Regions from separate parts of the Arthrobacter sp. TWP1-1 genome, predicted to be linked through region 2. Evidence: riboswitches for the same ligand, from Rfam matches in the RefSeq annotation. Region 2 holds a riboswitch; the other holds the start of a gene.
The links. A riboswitch is a leader RNA that binds a small molecule or an ion and turns the genes downstream of it on or off. The one in region 2 is predicted to bind cyclic di-AMP.
Positions count from the first base shown of each region.

Region 1: it holds a riboswitch for cyclic di-AMP, as region 2 does, so the genes downstream of both, ACP7B9_RS09150 (hypothetical protein) here and ACP7B9_RS16970 (M23 family metallopeptidase) in region 2, are expected to answer to the same signal.

Region 1 is NZ_JAFCXC010000004.1:94,938-98,335, forward strand. It holds gene ACP7B9_RS09140 (MFS transporter) at 1-321, opposite strand, end outside; gene ACP7B9_RS09145 (MarR family winged helix-turn-helix transcriptional regulator) at 331-846, opposite strand; cyclic di-AMP (ydaO/yuaA leader) riboswitch at 1,047-1,240, shown strand; gene ACP7B9_RS09150 (hypothetical protein) at 1,245-1,997, shown strand; gene ACP7B9_RS09155 (formylglycine-generating enzyme family protein) at 2,013-2,786, shown strand; gene upp (uracil phosphoribosyltransferase) at 2,878-3,398, opposite strand, start outside.
Region 2 is NZ_JAFCXC010000013.1:26,490-29,887, forward strand. It holds gene serC (phosphoserine transaminase) at 1-835, opposite strand, end outside; gene ACP7B9_RS16965 (metal-dependent transcriptional regulator) at 1,066-1,761, shown strand; cyclic di-AMP (ydaO/yuaA leader) riboswitch at 1,898-2,125, shown strand; gene ACP7B9_RS16970 (M23 family metallopeptidase) at 2,268-2,939, shown strand; cyclic di-AMP (ydaO/yuaA leader) riboswitch at 3,091-3,289, shown strand; gene ACP7B9_RS16975 (NlpC/P60 family protein) at 3,294-3,398, shown strand, end outside.

The DNA.
Region 1 (3,398 bases), on a different contig from region 2:
ATAAACATGCCACAGTTGTACAGACCCGGTGACCACCAAAATTCCCAACAAAAGCGCACAAAAACCCATGGCGGCCTGTGTAATCAGCAGGAGTTTGCGCTTATTGACCCGATCGCCCAGCAGTCCTGCGTAAGGCCCAAGGAACACGATTGGCAGAAATTGCAGCCCCGTAGTGATGCCGGCTGCCGTACCTGAATTGTTAGTTAGGACCGTCAATACCAACCAGTCCTGGGCTACCCGCTGCATCCACGTTCCGATATTGGAGACCAGTGCCCCCGTCACCCAGAGCCTGTAATTGAATACCCGCAACGCCCGGAACATTGAATTCACTTAGGCACTCATCTCCTGCAAGATCAGGGCCGCCTCGTGCAGCGTGGCACGCTGTGCGGGAGTCAGCGCCGCCACGCGCCTCGCCAGCCACTCCGTTCGCTTGGAGCGCGCCCGTAAGAGGGCTGCCGCTCCCGAATCCGTAACGCGCACCAGGACTTGGCGTTTGTCCTGCGGATTTTCTTCCCTGCTGACGAATGCGGCCTCGGCCAGCCCATTGACGATCCGTGTCATGGAAGGTGCTTGAATTTGCTCGCGTGCTGCGAGCTGGCCCACTGTTCGGGGTCCGTCCATGATGGCGGCAAGGACCGAATACTGACCGGGGCTGATCTCCTGCGATGCCGCCTCTGCCCGGAGCCTGCGCGAGGTGCGCATCACCGCGATCCGCAATTCGGCGGCCAATGGGGCAGCGCCGATCCCCCGCGCGGTCTTGCGTGGGGCACCCGGGCCAGGGTCCGTCGTCGAACGTTGCGGGGAAGGGTTACGCGGGGAAGGGTCAGGGGAGAAAGTTTCGGTCATCGTCGCTGCGCTATCTACATCAAAAGTTTCGTATCGTCTGCTCTCAACTCTAGATCGTTAGCATTGCTAAGTAAATGTCGATTCGCTCACCTGCTACAAAGGTTGTTACCAAAATGTGACAATGTTAGACCGTTCGGATAGTCTGACTAAAGTGCTCGCCAACCATTTACGGTTTTTGGCACCGATGGACGGTTCGCCGAGCTCTGCCGCCGCCCATCTCCCTCCACACGCATGGCAGAGACGGGGGACCCACTTTTTACGGGCCCTTCCGCATGGAAGCCCTTGGGGTTAAGCCGACGCAGTGCAGCAGTGTTATCCACTGCCATGCCGAGCGTTGGCCGGATTCTCTAATCCGTTCCCGACAGCTCACCTCGCAGGCGTAGAGAGGCAATCACATCATGACCGCTGCACCGCAGCGCGGCCGTCGCCGCGCAGAATCAGTTCGCCGCCAGTCGATCTTTGGGCTGAGTTCCGCCCGCATCTCCCGTACCGGGACCCATGCCGCCGGTTCCGCATCGTCGGCTGTCACCAAGACCGCAAAGTGCGTGGCCGCCGTGGCCGTGGTTGGTGGGCTCCTGACTGCAGGCGCCATTGCCCAGCAGGTCGGCCACACCACGGATACGAGCCTCGCTAGCCTCGTTTCCGCCGCTGAAACATCTGCGGCCCCTACGTCGATCTCGGCCTCGGATGATGCGACCATCAGTTTCCCCGGTCTCTCCGTCACCTCGGACACGAAGGCTTCGGCGCCTGCTTCGGCCACCACGGATGTCAAGGCCGCTGCCGCTGAGGTCACGCCCGTCGCGACCACGCCAGCACCAACTCCCGCTCCGGCCGTTGCTGTGGATGACCCCGCAGCAGCAAAAGCGTACGCCGCGACACAAGTGAGCGCCCGCGGCTGGGGCGCCGGCGAAATGAGCTGCCTCACCCAGTTGTGGGAACGCGAATCTAACTGGCGCACCAGTGCGTTGAATCCCGACGGCGGAGCTTACGGGATCGTGCAGTCTTTGCCAGCTGAGAAGATGGCCAGCGTTGGCGCTGACTACCTCACCAATTACGAGACCCAGATTACGTGGGGCTTGAACTACATCACGGAGACCTACTCCACACCATGCGGCGCCTGGGCGCACTCAAATGCTGTGAACTGGTACTAACTTTCAAGGAGGGGCATGGTTCGGCAGGAAGTTCTGGGCCTAGTTCCCATCCCCGGCGGCACCATCGCCATGCGAGACGCCCGTTCGGCAGTCACCCGCGATGTGGTGCTGCGCCCGTTTTCTTTGGGCCGGACCCAACTCACCCGGGCTGATTGGTCCGCAGTAATGGACAACGCCGGGACTCCACCTTCGTTGCCTCGCCTGCCTATGCATCCCCTCACATGGTTTGACGCCATCGTGTGGTGCAACGCAGCGTCAAATGTGGCTGGTTTCTCGCCTGCCTATACCGTTGACGGACGTGAGGTCCATTGGGAGGTTGGTTCCGACGGTTACCGACTACCCACCGAGTCCGAGTGGGAGTGGGCTGCCAAAGCAGGAACAACCACCCCGGTCTATGGACCGTTGGCTGACATTGCCTGGACGGCCGCAGATGCTGTCGCGGGGCCGCAGCTCGTTGCCAGCAAGTTAGCGAATAACTACGGCCTCTTCGATATGATCGGCAACGTTTGGGAGTGGTGCTGGGATTATGCGGACACGGCCCGCTACGGCGACTACAGGAGTTTACGCGGAGCCGGCTGGGACGATCCCCACTGGAGCGCACGCGCCTCCGTTCGCCGGGGCAGCGCACCCGATGCCCTCCTTGAAGATGTCGGATTCAGGGTTGCCCGCGGAGCCGTTGGAGTTGCTGGCACCTTGTCCGCGCAGGGCTGGTCGGCCGACGCCGACAAGGAACGCGCGTCCATCAAGGGGCCTCGGCCCGTTGGCTGGACCCCGTTGCGCGGCCTCTAACGTCTTCGCAACGAAAAATGACACCGATTCCGCTTTATGACACCGGGATATCGGTGTCATAAAGCGGAATCGGTGTCATTTACTAAATTCTTTAGTCCACGACGCCGTAGAGGCGGTCGCCGGCGTCGCCAAGACCCGGAACAATGTAGGAGTTCTCGTCGAGACCCTCATCGATGGACGCCAGAACAACGTGAACGTTGTCGCGATCGCCGTGGGCGGCCTCGAGCTTTGCCAGGCCCTCCGGAGCTGCCAGCAGGCAGATGCAGGTGATGTCAGCTGCGCCGCGATCAAAGAGGAACTTGAAGGCCTCGATCAGGGTGCCGCCGGTGGCCAGCATGGGGTCCAGCACGTAGACCTGACGGCCTGTGAGGTCCTCGGGCAGGCGCTCTGCGTAGGTGATGGCTTCGAGGGTTTCCTCGTTGCGTGCCATGCCCAGGAAGCCAACTTCGGCGGTGGGCAGCAGGCGGGTCATGCCCTCGAGCATGCCAAGGCCGGCGCGTAGGATCGGCACAACTAGGGGTGTGGGCTTGACCAGTCCGGTACCAATAGCGCTGGTCACCGGAGTCTCGATGTTGACCGGCTCCACACGCACTTCGCGTGTCGCCTCATAGG
Region 2 (3,398 bases):
GTGCCGAGGCAAATTCAAGGCCGCCGTTGTCGTTGAGCCACTGCACCTGGTTATTCAGGGTCACCAGCGTGGACAGTGCAGGCGTGTTGTACGTCTGGTTAAGCAGGGAGTTGTCAATGGCGGTGTTCAGGTTCAGGAAGTCGGGCACCCAGCGGTTGGAAGCACCAATGCGCTTGGCGCGCTCCAGCGCGGCGGGGGAGAAAAGGCCAAGCCACAGGCCGCCGTCGGACGCAAAGTTCTTCTGCGGCGCGAAGTAGTAGACATCGCTCTCGCTCACATCCACGGCCAAGCCGCCGGCAGCAGAGGTGGCATCGATCAGGACCAGCGCACCGTCGTCGGCACCGGCAACGCGCTTGACGGGGGCTGCAACGCCCGTGGACGTCTCGTTCTGCGGCCAGGCGTAAGTGTCGACGCCGGCTTCAGCGACGGCCACCGGGCGGGTGCCGGGGGCTGAGGTGATGATGGAGGAGGCATCCAGGAACGGGGCGTTGTTCGTGGCCGAGGCAAACTTCGAGCCGAACTCACCAAAGGAGAGGTGCTGTGCCTTCTTCTCTACGAGGCCAAAAGCCGCAACATCCCAGAACGCGGTGGAGCCACCAACACCCAGGATGACCTCGTAGTCATCCGGAGCCCCAAAGAACTGCTTCAGGCCGCTGCGGACATCGCCTACGAGGTTCTTCACCGGCGCCTGGCGGTGGGAGGTGCCGAGCAACTTTGAGCCAGCTTCGGAGAGCGCAGCAACCTGTTCGGGGCGGACCTTGGACGGGCCGGCACCAAAGCGGCCATCAACAGGACGCAGGTTGGCGGGAATGGTGAGGGGCGTGGATTCGCTCACGGGTTACTCCAAAAATTAAGCGATGGAAGTTTCATTGGTTGCCAAGGGCTGTTGCCAATTCTGCCGTACATTCCGCCGATAGGGGAAAAGTGTCCGTACGGCAAGAAATATTCCTGGCCGGTGACGGTTTCCAATGGATGGTGTGGTTTCCCGGGATCGCGGCAATCAGGCTAACGTAGAGACTAAAGTCTTTGCACCAAAAACTTGCCCAAAAACAGGAGGATGCTCACGTGGCTGACTTGATCGACACGACCGAGATGTATTTGCGGACCATCCTGGAGTTGGAAGAAGAGAACATTGTTGCCCTGCGCGCCCGCATCGCCGAGCGTCTCCACCATTCAGGGCCCACTGTTTCTCAAACCATCGGACGGATGGAACGTGACGGTCTGGTCATCGTCTCAGGCGACCGCCACCTGGAGCTAACCCCGGCTGGCCGCGATAAGGCTACCCGGGTCATGCGAAAGCACCGACTGGCAGAGCGCCTGCTCTCCGACGTCATCGGCCTGGATTGGGCCTATGTACACGAGGAAGCCTGCCGCTGGGAACACGTCATGAGTGAGCGCGTGGAGCAGCGCCTCTTTGACCTCCTTGGCCATCCAGAAGAGTCCCCGTATGGCAACCCGATCCCTGGGCTCGAGGAGCTCGGAGGGCAAGTTTCCCCGCTCTTTGCTGCGGGATTGGTCACACTTGTCGACGCCATGAGCAGCTACGCTCCGGGTCAGGAAGTTGTCATCCATCGCCTGTCTGAACGTATCCAGGTTGAGCCCGAACTGCTCTTGCAGCTGGATGAAGGTGGACTGCGTCCGGGGGCGCGAATCTCGCTAGAACAAGTGGGAGAGTACATCTCTGTGCGCGTGCCAGGCATCGAAGGAGCGCTGGAGTTGCCTCCGGAAGTTGCCTCCCATGTGTTCGTTTCCATGAGCTAATCACTGCCGACTCGCAGTGATAGGCGGCTATTGACAAGACAGGTAACGGAATTATCACGTTTACCGCTTGTACCGTATAGTAAATATCTAACGCCGTAACCAAAGCGTTACCTTTGTGTGACACCGAACCTTGCCTTCGCACAATGGACTGAAAATAAACAGGCAAGGACGGGGGAACCACTTTTGGTTGGCCAAATGGCCAACCTTGGGGTGAAGCCCAATCTCTATGCATCACGTTGAAGTGACGCTTTCCATGGGAAAGCGCCACCGATTGACGCGTGCCAAGAGAATGGGGCCGGATCGAAAGCTTGACTCTCTGATCCGAATCCGACAGCTAACTTCGCAGGTGATCTATAGAGAGGCAATTAGTGTCAGAGATCAATCAGCGGGGACGCCGTAGGGCGTCATTGCCGGCAACACATGAGCTGTCAGTTCATGCAGGTAGCCGTCGCGAAGCTCTCGCAGCAGAGCGCGCAAGCTCAACCCCCAGTCTTTCCGTAGCTCAGATGCTACGTGCAGGTGTCGCTAGCGGCGCCGGGCAAAAAGTTGGCGTGGCCATGGCCGCCGCCGGCTTGGTGCTGGCGGTAACCCTGCCTTCCACTCAAGCCGTAGAAGCGCCCAGTATTCAGGCTTCCTCGGTCTCCTCAGTGGAGACTATTGTCAGCGCAGCGGCTGATGTTCCCATTACTTTCGCCGCCCCCCAGATCGGCAGCTCCCTTAATCCGGATGGCCAGCTCAAGGAAACGTTGAAGGTTGAAGCCTCCAATGTCACCCCGCAGGCCTCCAAGGGAACCCTTTCAGCCCCGCTGAAAAATCTGGTTCCAAGCTCTCCCTTTGGTGATCGCATTAGCCCCATCACGGGCCAGGTTGACGAACACCACACCGGCCAGGACTTTGCCATCGCCAGCGGCACCGACGTGCTTGCGGCCGCAGGTGGCACCGTGACCTTCTCGGGCTGGCACACCTACGGTGGTGGCAACCGTGTGGTTGTTGACCACGGTAACGGGCTCTCAACGTCCTATAACCACATGAGCAGCAATGCCGTCAAGGTTGGCCAAAAGGTTGAACGTGGCGAATTGGTAGGTTTCAGTGGCTCCACTGGCGCCTCTACCGGCCCTCACTTGCACTTTGAGGTCATCGTCGATGACGAGACCGTCGACCCCCTCGGCTGGCTTTAATTCCTCCACAGCCCACTTTTAGTTACGGATAAGTCACAAGACCGTGACCTGAACGTGACATTGGGAAAAATCTGTTGTAGATTCGTAATCGCGTCAACTTCGAATCAAGTTGGCGCCCATGCGTAGATTGCCTAGCTCTGCCACTGCACATGGTCCGTTCGTATCAATCGTCTGGCAGGGGCGGGGGAACCAATTATCGGTCTGAGCGCAATGCGCGAAGACCTTGGGGTGAAGCCGCGAAGCGTTAGTTCATGCAGAGGAAGAAATTCCTTCGCTGTTCAAATGTGGAGCGGCCGGGTGACTCCCATCCGAATCCGACAGCTTACCTCGCAGGCATTGGGAGAGGAAACCTTCTTGGCTTCAAATATTGCTCTTGGGCGCCACCGCGCCGAGGTTGCTAAGACCAGTCCGATCTCCACCCTCACGAAAGCCGTCAGTTCCAATGTCGGCGGGGTTGGT